Regions from separate parts of the Lactobacillus sp. ESL0233 genome, predicted to be linked through region 1. Evidence: riboswitches for the same ligand, from Rfam matches in the RefSeq annotation. Region 1 holds a riboswitch; the other holds the start of a gene.
The links. Region 1 has a riboswitch for FMN ahead of ribD (bifunctional diaminohydroxyphosphoribosylaminopyrimidine deaminase/5-amino-6-(5-phosphoribosylamino)uracil reductase RibD). Riboswitches for the same ligand answer to the same signal wherever they lie in the genome.
Positions count from the first base shown of each region.

Region 2: linked by a shared signal. The riboswitch ahead of F5ESL0233_RS03485 (ECF transporter S component) and the one ahead of ribD (bifunctional diaminohydroxyphosphoribosylaminopyrimidine deaminase/5-amino-6-(5-phosphoribosylamino)uracil reductase RibD) in region 1 are both predicted to bind FMN.

Region 1 covers NZ_REHH01000007.1:195,328-202,961, forward strand. Annotated here, with positions in the region: gene F5ESL0233_RS03940 (NUDIX hydrolase) at 1-406, opposite strand, end outside; gene ribH (6,7-dimethyl-8-ribityllumazine synthase) at 611-982, opposite strand; gene ribA (GTP cyclohydrolase II) at 984-2,210, opposite strand; gene F5ESL0233_RS03955 (riboflavin synthase) at 2,216-2,827, opposite strand; gene ribD (bifunctional diaminohydroxyphosphoribosylaminopyrimidine deaminase/5-amino-6-(5-phosphoribosylamino)uracil reductase RibD) at 2,828-3,874, opposite strand; FMN riboswitch at 3,988-4,121, opposite strand; gene aspS (aspartate--tRNA ligase) at 4,309-6,156, opposite strand; gene hisS (histidine--tRNA ligase) at 6,161-7,447, opposite strand.
Region 2 covers NZ_REHH01000007.1:87,398-95,031, forward strand. Annotated here, with positions in the region: gene F5ESL0233_RS03455 (S1 RNA-binding domain-containing protein) at 1-545, shown strand, start outside; gene xerD (site-specific tyrosine recombinase XerD) at 538-1,437, shown strand; gene F5ESL0233_RS03465 (reductase) at 1,445-1,801, shown strand; gene F5ESL0233_RS03470 (ScpA family protein) at 1,798-2,535, shown strand; gene scpB (SMC-Scp complex subunit ScpB) at 2,525-3,130, shown strand; gene F5ESL0233_RS03480 (pseudouridine synthase) at 3,133-3,852, shown strand; FMN riboswitch at 3,880-3,994, shown strand; gene F5ESL0233_RS03485 (ECF transporter S component) at 4,080-4,763, shown strand; gene F5ESL0233_RS03490 (LysM peptidoglycan-binding domain-containing protein) at 4,873-5,322, shown strand; gene cmk ((d)CMP kinase) at 5,364-6,050, shown strand; gene rpsA (30S ribosomal protein S1) at 6,111-7,316, shown strand; gene der (ribosome biogenesis GTPase Der) at 7,381-7,634, shown strand, end outside.

The sequences.
Region 1 (7,634 bases):
TAACTAAAGGAGAAGCATTGGTGAAACTTAGCTTTTTCAAAGGTACGCGTACTGCTCCTAATGAGTCTTGACCATCAAATTGGCTAACCTCACCTTTTAATTGACCGACAGCTTTTTGAATATTATAAAAAACGCAGAAGTGCTGGTTAAAATGCCAATTTTCATAGTCCCAAGGATATTTAAATGATGTAATCCCTAATTGTTGATAAACTTGAACTAATAAGCCGGTCTCTTCTCTTATTTCCCGTAGTATAGCTTGATCCAGCCCCTCTCCATCCTCTAAACTACCACCCGGTAAATCATAACGATTAGTATATGGACCACCATTCTTTTTAATGACAACAAGTTCGGACTGATTACCAATTATTCCATAACAGCCAAAGGCCAAGTGATATTTGTCAACCATTTAACTATCCTCCATAAATCAACTTACTGCAGCCAACAATAAACTATTATAGCTTGAATATTTATCTTGGAAAATTAAATCATTATGCTAGACAAAAACAAATTATAATTGCAGAAGTTGATCTTCGATACTTAGAACTTCTAGCAAATCCATTGCACATTCAACTCCCTTATTGCCAGCTTTGCCGCCAGCCCGATTAGCAGCCTATTCAACGGTTTCAGTCATTAAGACGCCAAACATGACTGGTACTTTGCCGGTTGCAGCAATTGCCGCTAATTGACTAGTTGTACCTTCGCAAACATACGTAAAGTGCGCCGTTTCACCCCTAATTATCGCTCCTAAAGTAATTATGCCGTCGACTTTGCCGCTTTGAGCCAAGTAATTGACAACCCGAGCTATTTCAAAAGCCCCCGGGACACGAACAACTATAATTTGCTCGTCAGCGATTCCGCCTTTACTTAATTGGGCAACGGCACCATTAAGCAGACGCTCAGTTATAACATTGTTAAATTGGGCAACGACAATTCCAACTCTTTTTGTTTGGTCAGCAGTTATTTTACCAGTGATTTCCTGCATGCTAATTTACCTCGCTTAATAGATGATTCATTTGGTGTTTTTTAGTCAATAAGTAGTTTTGATTTTCTTTTGTCATTCCGACTTCAAGCGGTATTCGTTTGCTGACTTTAATGCCATAGTTTTCTAATTGGGCAACTTTATCAGGATTATTGGTCATTAAGTGAACTTCTGTAATACCTTTTTGCTTTAAAATGGTAGCGGCCAGCTGATAACTGCGCGCATCAACTGGTAAGCCTAAATGCTGATTTGCCTTTACTGTATCCATTCCTTGATCCTGCAGTTCGTACGCCCGTAATTTATTCATTAAACCGATTCCGCGCCCTTCTTGACGTAAATATAAAACGGCACCGGCGCCATTCTTTTCGATTTGTTTTAAAGCTTCCTGCAATTGTGCTCCACAATCGCAGCGTTTGGAGCCAAAAACATCCCCGGTTAAACATTCACTATGCAGCCTGAGTAGTAAGGGGGGCCCAGCTTTAATTTCACCTTTGCTAATTAATAGTGTGGGCTCTTTTTCTAACTGCTGGTGTTCCCGAAAACCTTCAAGTTGAAAAGTGCCGTATTTGGTAGGCAAGGCCACTCTTGCAAAAGATTCAACTGCCAGCTTTTTCTGAGTTTGAAATTTACGGTATTCAATCAATTCCTCAATCGTTAAATAGGGAATTCCTAATCCTTCAGCCAAGGCCTTCAAGTCTTTGCGCCGGGCCATTGTGCCATCTTTTTTGATGCATTCGCAAATGTAACCTACAGGAGCAGCGCCAGCTAGACGGGCTAAATCAAGCGCTGCTTCGGTATGACCGGTTCGTTCTAAAACACCGCCTTCTTTTGCAACTAAAGGAAAGACGTGGCCGGGATGATAAAAATTGGACCAGTGACTGTTAGGATCAGCTAATCTTTTAATTGTTTTAGCCCGATCAAAAGCGGAAATTCCAGTGGTCGTTTCGGTGGCATCAACGCTTAGTGTAAATGCCGTACCAAAACTATCATTAGAATCAGTTTTAATGGGTTCAAGCTGCAGCCGTTGCGCATATTCCTTGCTCATTGTCACACACAAAAGCCCGCGAGCTTTACTAATCATCATATTAACCGCTGCTGGCGTTACTTTTTCAGCTAAACCGATCATGTCGCCTTCTGCTTCACGCTGAGGTGAGTCAGCCACAATTACAAGTCCGCCTTTTTTCAAATGATTTAAGATTTCTTGCATTTTGCTATTTAATTGTTCATTCATTTTAATTACCTAACGTATTCTTTTTTCCAAATTTGTAATTGTTTGATGACATAACGGCCAATCATATCCGTTTCAATATTGACCAAATCATTAAGCTGATAATTTGCCAAGGTCGTATGTGCAATGGTGTATGGTATTAAGCTAACACCAAATAAATCATCTTTTGCCATCGTGACGGTCAAACCAATGCCATCAATTGCAATGGAACCTTTTTCAACAATCAAGGGCGCATATCTTGCTGGCACCCTAAACTGCAATTCAAGCGAATTTTCATTTTCTGTTTTCTTGATTAATGTAGCCGTCGTATCAACATGGCCCGCAACGATGTGCCCATCTAACTTGTCATTTAATGAAATTGCGGGTTCCAAATTTACTAGGTTATTGAGCTGTAATTTACCTAGATTCGTTCTTTTCATCGTTTCTGGCATGACGTCAACTGTAAAATCTGTGGCCGTGCAATTAGTGACGGTTAAGCAAATTCCATTCACCGCAATACTTGCGCCTAAAGGCAAATTTTTCAGGTCGGTTTGCGGACTGCTGATTATCAATTTTGCATGTTCTTGAGTAGCTTCTAGATTGACAATTTTTCCCGTTGCTTTAATCGTTCCTGTAAACACTTATTCTCTCCTTAAACAAATTCGCACATCTTCACCGCATGTTCTTAAATCAACCAGTTGATAATGCAGTGGCCGCTCTAATCGCGGCCCCATAGCGACTGGCATAGCCGTTCCGCCTAAAATGACTGGCGCTACGTAAGCAACTATTTTATCTACCAGTTTGGCCGCCATAAATTGCGCTTGTAGATTGCTGCCGCCTTCAATCAGTAGTGACTGAATTTCTTTTTCAGCCAATAAACGCATAATTTTGGCAGGTGTCCACTCTTGGTCAACAAAACAAGTAACATTTTCTCTTACTGATTTTGTCAAAGCTACATTGCTCAACAGCCAAATTCTGCCTGGCAAATTAAATAACTTCTTATTAAAGTCTAAGCAGTTAGCATCATGCGTTAAAACGATTCTAACTGGTGGAACGGGTAGCTTTTTAATTCTGACAGTCAATGCAGGATTATCAATTCGCAAGGTATTAGCCCCAATTAAAATAGCCTGCTGATCAAGGCGCAACACTTGCGTATCTAATTGCGCTGCTTGGCCAGTTATGAACGTGCGCTTTTCTTGCTCTTCGTTAAGTTTGCCGTCAACTGACATTGCATATTTTAAAGTAACAAGCGGACGCTGTCTTTGGTAGAAAAAGTTATACGCCTCGTTCAAAAATTCTGTTTGGCCCAGCAATTTAGTTTTAACCCCATGCGCTTCTAAATAACTGATTCCTTTGCCGCTAACTATTTGATGAGGATCGACTTGCCCAATAATTACCTGCTTTATTCCTGCTGCTGCAATTTGATAAGAACATGGTGGTTGCTTGCCGTAATGACTGCAAGGTTCTAAAGTAACGTAAAGGGTTGCCCCCTGAGCCAATCTAAGATCTGCTAAATTATTCAAAGCATCGACTTCGGCGTGCACACCACCAAATTGATGATGGTAGCCAGTGGCAAGAACTTGGTCTTTTTTGACAATAACCGCACCAACTAAGGGATTGGTTTGCGTCATCCCACGTGCCTTAAGCGCTTCTTCTGCCGCCAGTTTCATATAATCACTATCTTGCAATTTTTACACCTCCTAACTAAAAAACTCGTTGATGTAAAATCAACGAGGCTTAAAAAGATTAATTAAATATGATTCCAGCGAAGTATACGCAACGCTACTATCAAATTAGTTTGTTTGTTCTTCTCCTATCCAGACTTTAACTGTCGGTACCAGACTTGCACTAGTTCCACCGCACTTTGCGGGTCACGGACTTCAATATTATGTTGTCACCGTCGGTAGGGAATTACGCCCTGCCCCGAAGAAACCGTATTCAATCACTTACAGAGTAATCTAATCAGCGCTTAACGTCAAGAGGCAATTGAAAAAATTTCTATATCCTTGGAAGTAATGACCAGTTGCAGCATAATTTTAAAACAAAAAAAAGAACCTTTTTGATAAAAGGTTCTTTTTTTAAGTTAAACCGTTGAATAGTAGGTTAAAAAGCAGGTATTGCCCTATCCTTCATCCCAAGCAGTCTTGCGCTCTGAGTTTTGTTGTGCCTGCTGAATTAAGGTATTTTCGGTCTTAGCCACGCTGTCTGCGTATTGTGCTTCAACTTCGATCCCCAAGTCAGCTAATTGCTGCTCAGCAACCGGAGCAGGTGCGTGCATCATTGGCTCTGAAGCATTAGCATTTTTAGGGAAGGCCAAGACATCACGAATATTATCTTTTTCTGCTAGTAGCATTGCAAAACGATCTAAGCCAATAGCTAACCCAGCATGTGGCGGGAAGCCCATATCAAGAGCATCTAATAAGTAACCAAATTGTTCATATGCCCGTTTTTTGCTAAAACCAAGTGCTTTAAGCATTTTTTCTTGAATTGAACGCTTATGGATACGAATTGAACCTCCACCCAATTCATCACCATTCATCACAATGTCATAACTACGAGCATGCGCCTTGTGCGGATCAGTATCAAGTAATTTAATTCCCTCATCATCCGGCATAGTGAATGGGTGGTGAGCCGCAATCCAACGACCTATGCCTTCATCATATTCAAATAGGGGCCAGTCAACTACCCAAACAAAATTAAAGACATGCTTAGGAATAATATTGGTCTCTTTAGCAAATTCCCGGCGTAAATGATCTAATGAATCACAGCAGACTTTCCATTTATCAGCTATAAAGACCAATAACTCACTACCTGTAAGAGAAAATTCTTTAATTAGGGCAGCTTGATTTTCCTCACTTAAAAAGCGCGCAATTGGTCCATTAAATTCCCCATTTTCAAATTTAACCCAAGCTAAACCCTTAGCGTGGAAACGTTTAATGAAATCTTGTTTTTTCTCAATTTGTTTGCGCGAATAAGTCTCAGCGCCGTTTTTAACCGCAATCCCTTTAACAAAACCGCCCGCACTAATTGCATTAGAAAATACTTTAAAGTCACTATTTTTAAAAATTAGACTTAAATCATGAATTTGCATGCCAAAGCGAAGATCAGGCTTATCAGTACCATAATTGTTCATTGCTTCAGTCCAAGTAATGCGATCAATTGGCGTTTTTAAGTCAATCCCCATTACATCTTTCATAACTTTCTTTAATAGTCCTTCAGTATATTCTTGCACTTGTTCTTCATCAGTAAAGGACGTTTCCATATCAATTTGGGTAAATTCTGGTTGACGATCGCCTCTTAAATCTTCATCGCGGAAGCATCTAGATAACTGGTAGTACTTATCAAAACCTGCTCCCATTAACAATTGTTTAAATAATTGAGGTGACTGCGGCAAAGCATAGAAACTACCTGGATAAATTCGCGAAGGAACTAAATAATCTCGTGCACCTTCTGGTGATGATTTTCCTAAAATTGGTGTTTCAATATTAATGAAACCATTTTCATCAAAATATTCATGTGTTGCCTGTAAAATTTTCGAACGTAAAATAAGCGCTTTTTGTAAGCTGGGGCGCCGTAAATCTAGATAACGATATTTTAGCCTAGTTTGCTCGCCTACTTCAATATTATCTTTAATTTCAAAAGGTGGATTTTGTGATTTATTTAAAATAATAAGTTCTTGCGCATTAATTTCAACTTCTCCTGTTTTCATTTCTGGATTAATGCTCGAACGCTTAACTACCTCACCTTTAACTTGAATAACATATTCATTACCAAGTTGATCAGCAAGGTGCATCAATTCTTGGCCTGAGTCATGATTAATGACTACTTGAACTAGACCTTCACGGTCACGTAAATCAATAAAAACTAAATTACCTAAATTACGAACTCGTTGGACCCAACCATATAGATTAACTTTTTGACCAATATATTTAGCAGTAATATTACCACAATAGTTTGTTCTTTTTTCCATAATTTTAATCCTTTAAATGTTCTAAGACTGAATGCATATTTGCTAAATCACTTAACAGCAAATCAATTTTTTGTCCATCAGCTAAGCGTTTAATATTCAACTTACCCTCGGCTATTTCTTTAGCTCCGATAGTAATTACATATTTGGCCTTAACTCGATCAGCTTTTTTAAATTGCGCTTTTAACTTCTTTTGATCAACGTCATATTGAACCCTAAAACCTTGCTTACGTAACAAACGAGCAATTTCAACAACTTTAATTTCAGTCTCTTCACCAATATTAGTAATAAAAAAATCAATTCCTTGATCAGTAAATAAGCCTGGGTTTTGTTTTTGCAAAACTAGCATTAAGCGTTCTTCACCAATACCAAAACCAACTGCTGGGGTTGCAGGACCATCAAATTCTTCAACTAGGTGGTCATAACGTCCACCACCAAGAATCGTTGTAGCCGATTCCCATAAACTAGCGTCTTCAACCATAAATTCAAAGATAATCCCGGAATAATAATCCAGCCCTCTAACCAAATCATTATCAATTACATAATGGATATCTAACTGGTCCAGCATCTGAATAATTCGATTAAAATTATTTTTAGAAGCTTGATCTAAATAATCAATAATTTTTGGTGCATTAGGTAAAAATTGCTTATCTTGTTCATCTTTAGAATCTAAAATTCGGAGCGGATTTTTCTCTAAACGTCGTTTAGAATCATCGGAAAGCCGGTCTTTTAAGGGCGTAAAATAGTCAACTAGTGCATCATGATAACTTTGACGTACTTGACTATTACCCAGGGTATTAATGTGTAATTCATAATTTTTAACACCAAGTTTAGCCAATAAATCGTTAGCTAGAACAATGGTTTCAACATCAGCTAAAAAATTACTTGAGCCAAAACTTTCAATACCAATTTGATGAAATTCTCGCTGCCGCCCAGCTTGCGGGCGTTCATAGCGAAAGGTTGACTCAATATAATAAACATTAAATGGCTTAGCCATTTCTGGAGCATAAAGCTTGTCTTCAACATATGCTCGAACAACGCCAGCTGTTCCTTCTGGACGTAAAGCAATGTGACGTCCACCCTTGTCATTGAAATCATACATTTCTTTTTCAACTACATCCGAAGTTTCACCACTTGATCGAGAAAATACCTCATAGTTTTCAAAACTTGGTGTTCTAATTTCTTGATAGTTTGCCTGTTTGAAAAAATCACGCAATATTTGTTCAACTTTTTCCCATGAACTAGATTGCCCTGGCAATATATCAACTGTTCCTTTAGGTTTTTGCACTCTCATCTAATCATCCTTTTAATCTAAAAAGCACCCTTGAATTAAATCAAGGGCGCTTCAAATTAGCACGGTACCACCTTTTGCCTGCTGCGATTAACGCTCGCGAAACGTTTATTATCTGTTAAAGGGGTCACAGTTAGCTCATTATCTGTCCTTGCACCATAGATAGACAGTCTCTGAAATAAAATTGCTA
Region 2 (7,634 bases), 110 kb from region 1:
ATGACCAACTTTTGGTTCATTTAGAAACAGATCATAAAGATCGTATTTGGGCCAAATTAGCTGATGAAGATATTTTTAATCAGCTATCGACGCATTTTCCCAATAATATGGAAAATAAAGATATTTTTGGCACCGTTTATTCAAGCCGCGAGGTAGGGGCATTTGTTATTACTAGCGATTATTATCTAGGCTTTGTTCATTCTTCCCAAATGGGAAGACCATTACGTTTAGGGGAACAGTTCAAGGGTCGCGTAATTGGAGTGAGTCAATACGGTCGTTTAAATTTAAGCAGTTTACCACGAGCCTTTGAAGAAATTGATGAAGATGCTGAGATGATTTTAATGAGTTTGCGCCGAAAAAGTGATTTAACTTTGCCTTTTTACGATAAATCAGATGCTCAAGAAATTAAGAATTATTTTGGTATATCTAAGTCTTCTTTTAAACGGGCAGTAGGTCATTTGCTTAAAGCAAAATATATTACAGAAGATAAGGTAGCTGGAACAATCACGTTAATTAAAGATCCTAAAGCAATTGAAAATGAATAATTTACAGGAAAATGTTGATGATTATTTGAGACATTGTCAAATTGAACGGGGCTTAAGTAATAATACTTGTATCGCTTATCGGCAGGATTTAACTAATTTTTTAATATTTTTAAAAAAAGAGAAGATAACTTCTTGGCCAACTAAGGCAATTGATATTGATGCATTTTTGGCTGAATTACGGGATGAAAATAAAGCAACCAGTTCGATTAGTCGTATGATATCTAGTTTACGCAAATTTTATCAATGGCTTGTACGCCAGCATATTCAAAAGTTAAATCCGATGCAAGAAATTGATTCACCTAAAAAGCAACACTTATTACCAGTCGCTTTAAGTGTTAAAGAGGTAACTACCCTTTTAGAACAACCAGATATAAATAAAAAATTGGGCATACGTGACCGTGCTTTATTAGAAACGCTATATGCTACTGGTATTAGAGTTAGTGAATTGATTAATTTAAAATTTACCGACTTACATACTGATTTAGGATTGTTAAAGGTATTTGGAAAGGGATCAAAGGAACGCTTAATTCCAATCAGTGAGGTGGCTATCTCCTGGATTGAAAAATACCAAAAAGAGGTACGTGATGGACTGCTTTTAAGTGTTGGCAAATATAATGATTACATTTTTCTTAATAACCGTGGTGGGTCGTTAACTAGACAGGCCGTCTGGCAAATAATAAAGCATTATTGTCAAACAGCCCAAATTCAAAAAAATGTAACACCACACACTTTACGCCATACTTTTGCTACTCATTTGTTAGAAAATGGGGCCGATTTGCGTGTGGTTCAAGAAATACTAGGACACACTGACATTAGTACTACACAAATTTATACTAATTTGTCACAAAAGCACATTTTAGAAGTATATTCAAAGACGCATCCGCGAATTTAGGTAATTTATGCTAATTGAATGTAAGAAGGACAATGAAAAAATTGCTATGGGACTTTTGTCTTATTTAGATGATTTTAAAAATATTAATGTTTTAAAAGAAGAAATTGAACTAAATAAAAATAGTAGCGAGTTTCAGCTTTATTTGTATCGTGAGTTAAATTTAAATTTTATTGGTGTAATCGGTATTCAAAATTATAAAGATTTTATTGTCGTTCGGTATCTTTCATTGTCTCCCAACTATCGCCAACTTAGGTATAAAGGTAAAATTATACATGAACTGGCATGCAATAATCCTGATAAACGGATTACGGCACTGCCTGAATTTACTAAATTAGTTGAATATTTTAAAAATAAGGAATTATGAGTAATAATCTAACTTTAGAATTACCAAATTTTGAAGGTCCACTTGACCTACTGTTACATTTGATTAAATCACAAAAAATCGATATTTATGATATTCCGATTGCTCAAATTACTAGTCAATATTTGGCATATCTCCATGAAATGCAACGACTAAATTTGAAAATTGCTGGTGAATATTTTGTGATGTCTTCTATATTATTGCGGATAAAATCACAATCACTTTTGCCACAAAATGATTTTGTCAATGAAGATGAACCAGAAGAAGACCCTAGAGACGAATTAGTTCAGCAATTAGTTCAATACTCTGTTTTTAAAAAAATTTCGGCATACTTTAAAGAACGTAATGAAAAAGTACCAATTACAGCATCTAAAGAAGAGAGTGTGCCCCAAACTAAAGAAATTCAACCTCTACCTTTAGGACAAATAACTTCATCTGACTTAGCTAATACTTTTATTGTGATTTTACAACGTTTAAAATTACGCCATCCTAATCTTGCTTCAGTCAAAGTAAATGCAAAATCTATAACGCAAATGATTGATTTTTTGCGAGAAAAACTCGCTGAGAATAAAGTTATTAGTTTTTTTTCTTGCACAGATCAATTACAAAATCTATCTGATTTTATTGGTCTATTTTTAGCATTACTTGAACTTTGCAAGAAGAAGGAGATTAAGGTTAAACAAGCTTGTACTTTTGGTGATTTAAAATTAGAAAGAATTGATAATAATGGTAAGTAAAATAGCTCAGCTAGAAGCATTATTGTATCTTGCTGGTGATAACGGAATTGAGAGTGAAAATCTTTGTGAGTTATTACATGTGGAGCAATCTGCTTTAGGTGAAATGGCTACCAAATTGACTAGCCAGCTTAAAGCAAACGTTGATTCTGGATTACAAGTACTACATGTTAATCATAATTATAAGCTGACTACTAGGCCTGAAGTTAGTAAAACTGTTACTAGCTTTTTTCAAAGAGATTTAACTAAAACTTTGAGTCAATCAGCGCTTGAAATATTAGCTATTATTGCATATAAACAGCCTATCACGCGTATTGAAGTTGATCAAATTCGGGGAGTTAATTCATCAAGCGCATTACAAACGTTAATTTGGCGCGGATTAATTAAGGTTCAAGGTAAAAAGGATGTTGCTGGACACCCCAATTTATATGTTACTAGTGATTATTTTTTGCAATACTTTGGATATCAAAGTTTAGCCGATTTACCGTTAATTGAAGATTTTGAAGTTAACGAAATTAATGCTGATGGAGAAATTGACTTATTTACCACTAAAGGACAAGCAGATAAAAATTTAGCGAAGTTGCCAAAAGGAGAATAATAATGGTTTTAGAACGTTTACAAAAAGTAATTGCCGAAGCTGGTATTGCCTCGCGCCGAAAAGCCGAAAAAATGATTGAAGAAGGTAGGGTAACAGTTGATGGCGCAATTATTACCCAACTTGGTACTAAGGTAGATACCTTTAGCAATATAACGGTTGACGGTGAACCAATTGAACGTGAGAGTTTGCATACGTATCTTTTTTATAAGCCGCGAGGTGTAGTTTCAACCGTAAGTGATGATAAAGGCAGAAAAACGGTAGCTGATTATTTTAAAGATTTACCGTATCGTTTATACCCCATAGGTAGGCTTGACTATGATACATCAGGGTTGTTGTTAATGACAAATGATGGCCAGTTAGCCAATTTACTAATGCATCCACGCAGTGAAGTAGCCAAGGTCTATGTAGCAAAAATTAATGGTCAGCTACTGCCTGAAGAAATAGGGCTGCTTAAGCGAGGAGTAACGATTGATCATCAAAAATGTGCTCCGGCAAAAGTTAAAATTATTCGGACGGATAAAAAGAAGAATATGCAAATAGTGCAATTAACGATTCATGAAGGTCATTATCACCAAGTGAAGCGGATGTTTAAAGCCGTTAATCATCAAGTAAGAAAACTTTCACGCGAAAGATATTCCTTTTTAACCTTAGATTCATTAATTTCTGGTAAGTACCGTGAATTAAGTCATGCTGAGGTTGACAGATTAAAGCAGGTAGATTAGTATTATATTGTAGTTAAATATCGAGTTTGTTGTCTTCATGGCAGGGTGAAAATCCCGACCGGTGGTGAAAGTCCACGACCCACGTAAGTGGTGGAATCGTTTAAGATACCGATAGTTAAAGTCTAGATGAAAGAAGACAGACTAAACTAAGAGCCAAGATGATACTTACTTTTAATTGGTCTGTTGCTAGAAGCAACAGACCAATTATTTTTTCGGAGGTAAGTTCATTGAAAACAAAGAATGGAAGTAAATTGGCCAATATTATTGCTTATGCGTTGATTGGTACAATTGCATTTATCTTGATGTTTATTGCATTTCCCTTGCCAGTAGCAAGTTTTTTAAAGTTTGATTTTTCAGACGTAATTGTTACTATTGGGACATTTTTATTCGGCGCTGGGCCAGGAATATTTATTGCTTTTATTAGAATGTTTATTTCTTTAATTTATAAAGGTTTTTCATTGCCGAGTATAGTAGGTCAATTAGCAGCTTTTGTGGCAACAATTTCATTTGCATTGCCTTTTTACTTTTTCACTAAAAAAATTAATGTTCATGAAAAAAATATGGTAAAAAGACATCTACAACCAATATTAGGAGTTATTTTAGGAATTATTGCAATGACTTTAGTTTTGTCTGTACTCAATGCATTAGTTTTGACCCCTGTTTATGCTGTAACAACTGTTCCCAATTTACCAAAAATTGATGGTTATTCGGGTTTATTAAGTTTTACAGAAAAAGTTTACTTGAGGCAATTACTTCATATTCCATCAATGACCAGCTATATTGCAGGAATTATTGTTCCTTTTAATTTAGTTAAGGGTGCCATTAACGGCATAGTAGTTTATTTACTTTTTGAAACAGTTTTGGGTAGTTTAAAGCCATTTGTACAGCGCTATTTTAATTTAAAAAATTAATTTTTTACTAGATCTTAATCGACCACGTATGAGGTCGATTTTTTTATCCAAAATAATAATTAAATATGCTAAAATAAAACAAGCTAAGTGAAGGAGGTTTTTATTTTAGATGAGCCATGAACCCAAAGGCCCGTATTTACATTACGAGCGTCCAAGTGAATCTAGAACAGTGATCCATAAAGCAACATCAAGAGGGTGGATTGTGTGGATGGTTATTCTGGTTCTGAGTATTATTGCACTTGTACCGCTTGTGCATCACTTAGCTGCAAATGGACAAACAAGTGAGCAAGTAGTTGAATTAAAGAAATCGGTAAAAAAGCATGACAAGCTAAAAAAATCGGTTGTACCTCAAAACCGACTTCAGCCAAAAGCTGAACAAAAGAAAAAAAGGCACCCCCCAAAAGTGCAAACTAAGCCTACACAGTATGTAGCAAAAAGCGGAGATTCATTATCAAGTATTGCCGAAAAATTTGATTTAAGTATTGAAGAGCTCGCAAGTCTAAATCAGCTCAATGTAGATAGCCAAGTTAAAGTTAATCAAATACTTAAAGTGAAATAAATATAGAAAGGATAGGGACTGAATGTCCCTTTTTTATTGGAATGCAAGTAGCAATTGATGGTCCAGCTTCAGCTGGAAAAAGTACAGTGGCAAAACTGATCGCACAAAAATTAAATTTTATTTATATTGATACTGGAGCAATGTATCGTGCATGTACGTTAATTGCCCAAAAGCATGGTATAGATTATAGTAATGAAGCAGAAATTTTAAAAGCAGTTGAAGCAGAAGGAATAGAATTTCAAACTGTTAACAATGAGCAAAGGGTTTATGTTGGTAAGCAGGATGTTTCACAAGAAATTAGAACTCCGGAAATTTCAGCTAATGTTTCACAAGTTTCAGCTTTAGCTGGAATTCGTGCAAAAATGGTCGATCTTCAAAGACAAATGGCTGGAAAAATGGACGTGGTAATGGATGGACGTGATATTGGAACTACTGTTTTGCCTAATGCCCAGGTGAAGATATTTTTAATTGCTTCAGCTTATTCTCGTGCCAAAAGGCGAATGCTAGATTTTAAAGAACGTGGTATCAAAAATTCCCAAACAATTGAAGAAATTGAAGTAGATATTACCGCTCGTGATTATAAAGATTCTCACCGCAAAATCTCTCCTTTAAGAAAAGCTGCCAGTGCAATTGAAATTGATACGACAAATATGACAATTGCCCAAGTAGTTGATGCAATTTTGGCAGAAATTAAAAAAAGTCAAAAAAAACTAGAAAAAAGGGGATAAAACAGTAGAAAAATCTCTAACTTTCATTTAAAATTAGGTTATGATATCGGGAGGTAAATAATGTCAGAAAATAGTAATCAATTTTTAGATGCATTAAAGCAAATGCAAGGGGTTGAGGTCGGAGATATTGTAGATGTTGAAGTGTTGGATGTTGAAGAAGGCCAAATCGATGTCGGTGTTGTAAATGCCGGTGTTGAAGGTGTAATTCCTCGTCGTGAATACACTTCAGATCGCAACGTCGATCTACGTGATGCTGTTAAGCCAGGTGATAACTTTAAGGCTTTAGTTTTAAGAAAAGCTGGTGGCGATAAAGAAAACGGTGAATTTTTCTTCTCAGTTACTCGCTTAAAGGAAAGAGAAGCATACGAAGAACTAAGAAAAGATTTTGAAGCAGGCAATCCAATTGAGGGTACTGTAACTTCTTCAGTTCGTGGCGGTTTACTAGTTGACGTTGGTACTAGAGGATTTTTACCAGCTTCACTTATCTCAAATCGTTACGTTTCGGATCTTAAGCCATATATTGGTAAAACAATGAAACTTAAGATTACAGAAATTGACCCAAGTAAGAATCGTCTGATTCTTTCACACAAAGATTTAATTGAAGAAGAGCGTGAAGAAGCTTTTGACAGTGTTGCATCACAATTAGTTGTGGGAGACATAGTTGAAGGCAAGGTATCTCGTTTGACTAACTTTGGTGCTTTTGTTGATGTTGGTGGAGTTGACGGATTAGTTCATATTTCCGAAATATCATACAAGCATGTAGATAAACCAAGTGATGTTTTAAAATCTGGTCAAGAGGTTAAAGTTAAAGTAATTGGTATTGATGATGACAGACATCGCATCTCCCTTTCAATTAAGCAAACTGAACCATCCCCATTCGAACAAGCAACAGCAGAACTTCATGAAGGTGATATTTTTGAAGGTGAAGTTAAGTCTTTAACTAATTTTGGTGCTTTTGTTGAAGTAGCTGATGGAATTCAAGGTTTGGTTCATGTTTCTGAAATATCATATAAGCATGTAGATAAACCAAGTGATGTTTTAAAGGTCGGCGAAACAGTTAAAGTTAAAGTACTTAATATTGACCCTAATGATCGTCGAATTTCACTTTCAATGAAAGCTACTGAAGCTAAGAGTTCAGATAGTGAAAGTACACGTTCACACAATTCTTACAATAGAAGCGCAGTTAATAAAAAGTATATGAATAGCGATGACAGTGGCTTTGCTTTAGGTGACATTATAGGTGACCAATTAAAAGATCGTCGTTAGTTTTAATAAAAAATGCCGACTTTAAGTTAAGTCGGCATTTTTATTTTTAAGGGAGGCTGGAAATATGGTTTTACCTATAGTTGCAATTGTAGGACAACCCAATGTTGGTAAATCAACTCTTTTCAACCGGATAATCAATGAGCGTTTAGCAATCGTTGAAGATAAGCCTGGCGTTACCCGTGATCGTAATTATGCTCAAGCTGAGTGGATGGGGCATAAGTTTGATTTGATTGATACAGGTGGAATAACCTGGGAAAATAGTCGAATTGAAGATGAAATAAGAGCGCAAGCAGAGATTGCAATTGAAGAAGCGGATGT